DNA from 2 places in the Novosphingobium sp. RL4 genome. Region 2 is predicted to be linked to the other one. Evidence: predicted binding sites of a transcription regulator. Region 2 holds the regulator's gene; the other holds the start of a gene.

Region 1 (4,070 bases), 1.1 Mb from region 2:
CCCAGGGACCATGAACGACGCGGTACTGCTCGTACTCTTCCTGCTTTTCGGCAGGCAGGCCCTCGAACGCCGCATAAGTATTGGCGAAGCCGGTGTTGCCGGTGCCGCGCGGGCTCGGCACGCGGCAGGAAAGCAGCGAGGCCAGGATCGGCACGTCATTGCGGGTGCCATCGATGTGCCAGTAGAGAGAGCCCTTGAGGTACTCCGCCGCCATGGGGTTTTCCTTGGCGTCGAGCGTGATCTTCGAGATCACTTCCTCGCCGCCCTTCCGCTCCGGCGCAAAAGTGCCCAGCGTCTTCGTGAAGGCGATCTGCTCTTCATCGGTGAAGTTGACCTGCGGGAACACCAGCACGCCGCGCGCTTCCAGCAGCTCCCGGATTTCCCTGGCGATTTCGCCGGACAGGAGCTCTTCCTTCGTGTTGAGCACACGACCGCCGATTTTCGGCTTGATATCTTCCGCGTTGAGTTTGGTCTGGGTTGCGACCGACATTTTCCGAACTCTCCCAATTCACTGACGAGAACGTCGTTCCTGCGATGCGCGAAGAACGAGGCCTGCATCAATCCGCCCATGGCGATAGTTGCGATCGGTATTGTGTTATCACGTACTGAACGCCCGTTCAAACAGGCGTGCAGCGGCGCGGCGATCAGTCGGCCCCGATCGGCTCCAGCCGGGACAGCCAGGTTTCCACGATGGCCATGGCGGCCTCATGGCCGTCCGTCACGCCCAGCGCCGATTCCATCACGATGGCCCGGCCGATCCCGGCCAGAACCACGGTGAGGCCGGCGGCGTCGAAACCTTCAAGCACCTTGAGGCGATCGCCCAGAATATGTTCGAGAATCTCGACCTGGCGCTTGCGCATGGCCATGCTGTGCTCCGCCATCATCTGGCGAACCGCCGGCCGATGGTTGGAAAGCGCCATGAATTCGAGGGACATCGCGGTCCTGCTGGTATCGACGAAGAAACACCAGAGCGCCCGCACCGGATCGTCGGAAGTCAGCGCCTCCTCAATCATGCGATCGCTTTCGGCAGCGCCCTGGCGCGAGACTTCGAGCAGGAGATCGTCGGTCGCGGGAAAATAGTAATGGACGAGCGAAGGCTTGAGCCCTGCCCGCGCCGCCACGCGCCGCGTGCTTGCAGCGGCATAGCCTTCGTCCCGAATGAGTTGGACGGTCGCCTCGACGATACGTGCCCGCGTCGCGGACGTCTCGGCTCCGATCCTGCGCGGTGCGCCTGCCATCAGATCTCCTTTGCCGCGCTGGCCTAGGGCCTGCGGCCGGGAAGATCAACCGGACCGCCGGGACTTGCCATTTGTTCCCTGTTTGTTCAAAAAGGCGGCATGAAGGTCCACAAGGGAAGAGGCGCCGTCAGCGGACAGGCCAGCACCCGCTTCAACCTCCCACAGCGGGAGGCCGATGGCGACTGGCTCGACAGCAGGGACGATGTCGACGGCCCTGCCCGCCATCCGGCCACGACCGTAACAGAAGAGCATCCCCGCTCGATCCTGTCTTTCAACAAATCTCCGGACATCCCGTTCGATCGCTCGATCAACGCCTATCGCGGCTGCGACCAATCCACTAACAGTTGTGTAGACCTAGAAAGAGGTGGATTTTCGAGATTTCGTTATTTACCCATTGCGAATGGATTGTGTGCCCACATTCAACTTGTCACGATTACGTGAGATTGGCTGGTCTCAGTGGGATCCAATTGGAATAGACGATCTTGATGATCGACCTGATGACGAATACGATGCGTACTTGACGCAGGCAGCTGCACGCCTCTCGAAGGGCGTGAGCACAGAAGATGTAGCCGCATACCTGATCGATGTAGAAACTAATTACATGGGCTTGGGCGCGTCAGCTAACGCTCGTCAGAGAGCGAACAAAACTGCTGCCGACATAGCCCATTATATCTCGGAGTTGCGCTCCCAGCCGCCGATTAAGGATTAGGGCAGCCGAAGAGAAAATGACTCGCACACCCCATTTGTTCCCTATATGTTCGATCTATGGAACGGATCAAGGGACGCGGCGCGACGAACAATCAAAGCAGCACTCGCTTCAACCTCACTAGTAGTGAGGCCGACGGCGACTGGCTTGATGAGGTCGATCAGATCGATGGTCCGCGCCCTAAGCGCGCGACGACAGTCACCATTCTCCATCCCAAAACGATCCTCTCATTCAACAAGTCCCCGGACATTCCGTTCGATCGCTCGATCAATTCGTACAACGGGTGTGAGCACGGCTGCATCTACTGCTTCGCACGGCCGACACATGCCTATCACGACCTCTCGCCCGGTCTCGATTTCGAAACCAGGCTCTTCGCGAAACCCCAGGCAGCCAGTCTGCTTCGCGAAACTCTGGCCAAGTCCGGCTATAGGCCCGCACCGATCGCGATGGGCACCAATACAGACCCCTATCAGCCTATCGAGGGGCGTTACCGCATCACCCGCGCCATTCTTGAGCTCTGCCTCGAAACACGCCACCCCGTGACGATCACCACGAAATCGGACCGCGTCCTGCACGATCTCGACCTGATCGCGGAACTGGCCCGGCTGAAGCTGGTGGCAGTGGCCATTTCGGTGACCAGCACGGACCCGCACCTGTCACGCCTTCTCGAACCTCGCGCCGCGACTCCGCACAAGCGGATCGCAGCGCTCGGCGAACTGGCCAGAGCCGGAGTGCCGGCCCATGTCTCGATCGCGCCGGTCATTCCCTCCATCACCGATCAGTTCCTGGAGGATATTCTGGAAGCAGCCTCCGCGCAGGGAATCCACGCCGCAACGTGGATCATGGTCCGGCTTCCTCACGAAGTCGCTCCCTTGTTCCGCGAATGGCTTGACGCTCATTTCCCCGACCGGGCCGGGAAAGTCATGGCCACTATCCAGTCGATGCGGGGCGGACGCGACAATGACCCGCAGTTCTTCACCAGGATGCGGCCGAGCGGCGTGTGGGCCGACCTTTTCCGGCATCGGTTCAGGGTTGCGATGAAGCGGATGGGCTTCGCGAAGCCGTCCATCGCGCTCGACTGTTCGCAATTTCGCCGTCCGTCGCTCGATGGCCAGCTCTCCCTGCTCTAGAGGCGTTTCAACACCTGTTGAAGCCACCTTTGGAATGCCCCCGAGAGGCAATTGTCCCGGCCATTGCAGACCTTGATCGCCGATCAGGAGAACCCGAGGATTCCTGTGCCATTCCAACCGGGGACGCCATGCAGGAACCCACCATTCTCGTAGATAGTCGCGGCGATGTGGAGATCCTCACTCTCGATCGGCCGCACGTCCTCAATGCTCTCGACGAGAACATGACCTTCGCGCTGCGAGACTATTTTGCCGGCCTGGCCGAGCGGCCCGAGGTGCGGGTGGTGCTGCTGCGCGGCGCAGGCCGGAACTTCTGCGCCGGACTGGACCTTTCCGGGTGGCAAAACGACGCATCTAGGGGCGAACTTCAGCACTTCTGGCGCCTGCAAAGGAGCCTCGCAGGGCTGCTGGAACTGATGCGCGCCTGTCCGCAGCCGATCATCGGCCTCGGCCATGGCGCGGCCTGCGGTGCGGGTTTTTCGCTCCTGCTGGCCTGCGATGTGCGATATGGCGCGCCGGACCTCAGGATGAATGCGGCCTACATCAAGATCGGCCTTGGCGGCTGTGATCTGGGATGCAGCTACTTCCTGCCCCGTATCGTGGGCGCTTCCGTCGCCACCGAATACATGCTCACCGGCCGCTTCATGGATGCCGGGAAGGCGCTGCAATGCGGCCTCCTGAGCGAGATCGCTCCGCTGGATTCCCTGCTGGATCGTGGGCTGGCGCTGGCCGGCGAAATGCTGGCCAATTCTCCGATGGGCCTGCGCCTTACGAAGGAAGGCATAAACCGCAATCTCGATGCGCGCTCCCTTTCGGACGCCATGGCGCTCGAAGACCGGCAACAGGTCATGATGTTGATGAGCGAGGATTTTTCGGAAGGACTGGCGGCCTTTCGGGAGAAGCGCCCGCCCAAGTTCCGGGATCGCTGAACGGGATCACGAAACCTTGCGCCGCTTTCACGCGTTTCCCCGTCCAACGATAAGACAGGACAGGAGGTCT
Region 2 (4,070 bases):
CGAAAGCCTGATGCGCGAAGCTGACGTGGAAGCTGCGACCAAAGCACTGCTTTTCGGCTGATCCGCGACTTCAGACCGTTTCGAGATTAGCGTAAGCACGCAGATCCATGGAGAGGTGAGGCGATGAGCAAGAGCCTGACGCACATCGATACCGAAGGGACCGCACGCATGGTCGACGTCGGCTCCAAGAATGAGACACGGCGTGTCGCGGTGGCCTCCGGCCGCATCGTGATGACGCAGGATGCGCTCGAAGCGATCCAGGCCGGCAATGCCCCCAAGGGAGATGTCCTGGGCACTGCCCGTATCGCCGGCATCATGGCCGCTAAGAAGACCGGTGACCTTATCCCGATGTGCCACCCGCTGTTGCTTGATGCCGTAAACCTCGATTTCACGTTTGACGCACAAGCCATATCCGCCAAGGCAACGGTAAGTCTAAGCGGCAAGACTGGCGTTGAAATGGAAGCGATTACAGCGGTTTCCGTCGCACTCGTAACAATCTACGACATGGCGAAAGCGCTTGATAAGGGCATGATCATCGGCGACATTCGCCTGATCGAGAAGACAGGTGGAAAATCGGGCCACTGGCGAGCTGAAGCGCTGTGAAGCCGCACCTTTCCCTCGAGGAAGCGCAGTCCCGTCTTCTTGCACTTGTCGAGCCTCTCCCCATCGAGCGGGTCGATATCGACGGCGCGCTCGGACGCTTTCTAGCGGAACCCTTGCGCGCTCATCGCAGTCAGCCTCCGGCTGATCTCTCGGCAATGGATGGATATGCCGTAACCGCCGACCTGTCGGGGCCTTGGCGCGTTATTGGCGAGAGCGCGGCCGGCCATCCTTACGAAGCGTCAGTCGGCGCGGGCGAAGCAGTAAGGATTTCGACCGGTGCGATGCTGCCTGAGGGCGCCCAAGCCGTTATCCTTCAGGAAGACCTCGCTCGCGAGGGGCAACAGATCACCCTGACGGGAGAGGCACCCGAACCTAGCCACCGCCATATCCGGCGCTGCGGCATGGACTTTGTGGAAGGCCGCGAACTTCTCGCCGCCGGTACTTTGATCGGCCCGGCGCAAGCCGCGCTCGGCATTGCCGCCGGCCATCGCCACCTGCCCGTCCGACGGATTCCGCGGGTAACCGTCATAGATAGCGGCGACGAACTCTCGACCGACCCTGAGTTCTGCGCCAACCATCAGGTTCCTGCCAGCAACGGCGTCATGCTGGTTGCCATGGCCCGCTCTCTTCCGGTGGATGCGAACCGGATAGGCCCCGTGGCCGACAAGCTCGATGACCTCATCGCCGCCTTCGAACAGGCGAGCGATTCTGACGTCATCGTGACCAGCGGGGGTGCCTCGGTCGGCGATCACGATCTTGTCCGCCCGGCCCTCGAAGCATGGGGCGCACAGCTGGACTTCTGGCGCGTGGCCATCAAGCCGGGCAAGCCCCTGCTCGTGGCGACCCGCCAGCGCGCTACCGGGCCGCAAATTATCATCGGATTACCGGGGAATCCGGTATCCAGCCTTGTGACAGCCTATCAGTTTCTCCTGCCTGTCCTGCGGGCCCTGTTGGGGGCTTCACGGCCAATCCCACAGCCGGTTGCAACCCGGCTTTCGGCCCCCCTGCCCGCTGCGGGCAACCGCCGGGAGTTTTTGCGCGGTTACTGGAACGGCGAGACGGTCTGCGCGAACCCGCTTCAGGACAGCGGCGCTCTGGCATCGCTCGCGGCAAGCAATGTACTGATCGATCGCCCCATTGGCGCGCCGGCCGCGAATGCAGGAGATGTTGTTGAAGTGTTCTTGCTCCAAAATGGCGGTATTGCTTGACGATACCGGATTCGTTGCATAATTGTTCCCTCATTGTTCGCAGGCAAATCGCCGGACGAGACAGGGCCATGGGCCGCAGAACGAAGAGGCAACGCAGATGTTGACGCGCAAGCAGCACGAATTGCTCCGGTTCATTCAGGTCCGGCTTGAGGAAAGCGGCATCTCGCCCAGCTTCGAGGAAATGAAGGAAGCGCTGGACCTCAAGTCCAAGTCCGGCGTTCACCGCCTGATTTCCGCCTTGGAGGAACGGGGTTTCATTCGCCGCCTCCCCAATCGCGCTCGCGCTCTCGAAGTCCTGCGCCAGCCTGAGGATGCAACGTCCAAACCTGCAAGATCGACTCCGGCGGCGAACAGCAACGATACTGCAGCGCCTGTCCGCGCACCCCAGATCGCACCTGCCCCCGCGAACGATGTCATCGAAATCCCACTCCACGGCCGCATCGCCGCCGGCGTGCCGATCGAGGCCTTCGAAGGACAGTCCATGCTCCCGGTTCCCGCAGCGCTGCTTGGTTCGGGCGAACACTATGCGCTCGAGGTTTCGGGTGATTCGATGATAGACGCGGGCATCCTCGACGGCGATTTCGCCTTGGTGAAGCGCACCAATACCGCTCGCGACGGTGAAATTGTCGTCGCTCTCGTGCGAGGGGCTGAAGCCACGCTCAAGTATCTGCGCCGCGAAGCCGGAATGGTGCGCCTTGACCCTGCCAATGCCGCTTACGAACCGCAGATTTATGGGCCTGACGAAGTCGAGGTTCAGGGCAAACTGGCCGGACTGCTACGCCGCTATCACTGATGCGGCTCAAGCGTGAGACGATGTCCGGTTGTTCCGCCGTCTCGCCGCCGCGTTATTACCGGGCCTTGGCGATGACGCCATAAGAAAGCGGCGGCGAACGCCACCACCCATGATCACCTTGCGCATCTGCCACTGAATGTACCGTGCGGCGCTTCAGGTCGATCGCCACGCCGCCCGTCTTGCTCAGCATGTTGCGATCCGCCTTCAGCCAGATTGGCTGACAACTTCGCGGCAGACGTCGGCCCGCAATTACGAGATAGGCGCGCTGGCAGGCCCGAGCCAAAGTGTCTTCCGGCACGATATCCCGGCCCCTGGCGATCAGTATGTGGCGCGCCTTCCCGCCACGTTCCAGCATCAACGCACAGAAATCCGGGTTGCATCGCACGCCCGGCCAGTCTGCAATCAAGACGGGTTTTGACTGAACTCCCGCTACTTCCATCAGATTGTCCAAAACGTAATCGCTCGAGCTGTCGCGCAGCATGACAAGGCGCCTCCCCGGACCGTCAATCAAAGCAACTTGGCGGCCATCTCCCGAAACGACGATGTCCGGCGGGGTCAGCAGGAGCAGGCCGATAAAGCCGCTGGCGACTGGAAGCAGACCCCAGAGCCTGGCTTTTCCGTGCCAAAGCCCCAGCCAAAGTCCTCCAGTCACGAAAAGTAGAAACTGCCATCCGCCCATCGTCGGCGCCATGCTCACCGCACCGGGCCGCGAGGCGATGAACCGTGCCAGACCGATCAGCAGATCGATGGCTACTCCAGCAAGCCACCAGACCGGCGATCCGGCCCCAACGATATCGAAAAGCAGCGCCGCGCCGACCAGGGGCATGACAAGAAAGGTCGTGAGCGGGATGGCAACCACATTGGCGATCGATCCATAGAGTCCGGCGCGGTGAAAATGATAAAGTCCGATCGGCATCAGCGCGAGTTCGATGGCTACGCCCGTGACGAGGATCAGGGATAGGCTGCGCAGCGCCTTGAAAGGCAATGCTTCGTCACGGGCCGAGAACCAATGCCGGATGGGCACCGCATTGCCTAACGCGATCAGCACGACAACGGCGGCAAAGCTCATCTGGAAGCTAGCGCCCACAATCGATTCGGGCCAGATCAGAAGGACGATGAAGGCGGCCGCCGCAAGCAATCGCATCGACAGCGCCTCACGCCCCATCGCCAATGCGGCAAGTACCAGTAGCGCGCTCACGCAGGAGCGTATGGTCGGCACCTGCGATCCGCTCAGCAAAGTGTAACCAACGCCCGCCAATGCCCCGCTAGCCGACGCAAGGACAGGCAATCGCACCCGCAACGCCAGCGCGGGAGATAACGCCAGCAGGCGCAGCGCGAGGATATAGACCGCACCGACAACTGCGCTGACATGCAGGCCGCTGATCGAGAGCAGATGCGCAAGTCCGGCATCGCGCATCGCCTGGGCCTCTGCCTTGCCGATCCCGCCCATGTCCCCTGTGACGAGC

Evidence for each region. The regulator LexA, encoded in region 2, represses DNA repair genes until DNA is damaged. The targets are predictions, from matches to a motif close to GTTCCNCNCTTGTTCT.
Region 1: a site for LexA is predicted at 1,984-1,999, ahead of U9J33_RS06555 (PA0069 family radical SAM protein). Genes of this name have one in related genera too.

What each region holds. Positions count from the first base shown of each region.
Region 1 covers NZ_CP141944.1:1,343,731-1,347,800, reverse strand. Annotated here, with positions in the region: gene U9J33_RS06570 (TauD/TfdA dioxygenase family protein) at 1-490, opposite strand, end outside; gene U9J33_RS06565 (TetR/AcrR family transcriptional regulator) at 645-1,238, opposite strand; partial or broken gene U9J33_RS06560 (radical SAM protein) at 1,338-1,586, shown strand; gene U9J33_RS06555 (PA0069 family radical SAM protein) at 2,004-3,074, shown strand; gene U9J33_RS06550 (enoyl-CoA hydratase/isomerase family protein) at 3,203-4,000, shown strand.
Region 2 covers NZ_CP141944.1:2,400,177-2,404,246, forward strand. Annotated here, with positions in the region: gene trpC (indole-3-glycerol phosphate synthase TrpC) at 1-61, shown strand, start outside; gene moaC (cyclic pyranopterin monophosphate synthase MoaC) at 124-603, shown strand; gene U9J33_RS11620 (molybdopterin molybdotransferase MoeA) at 600-1,811, shown strand; gene lexA (transcriptional repressor LexA) at 1,909-2,604, shown strand; gene U9J33_RS11630 (ComEC/Rec2 family competence protein) at 2,660-4,070, opposite strand, start outside.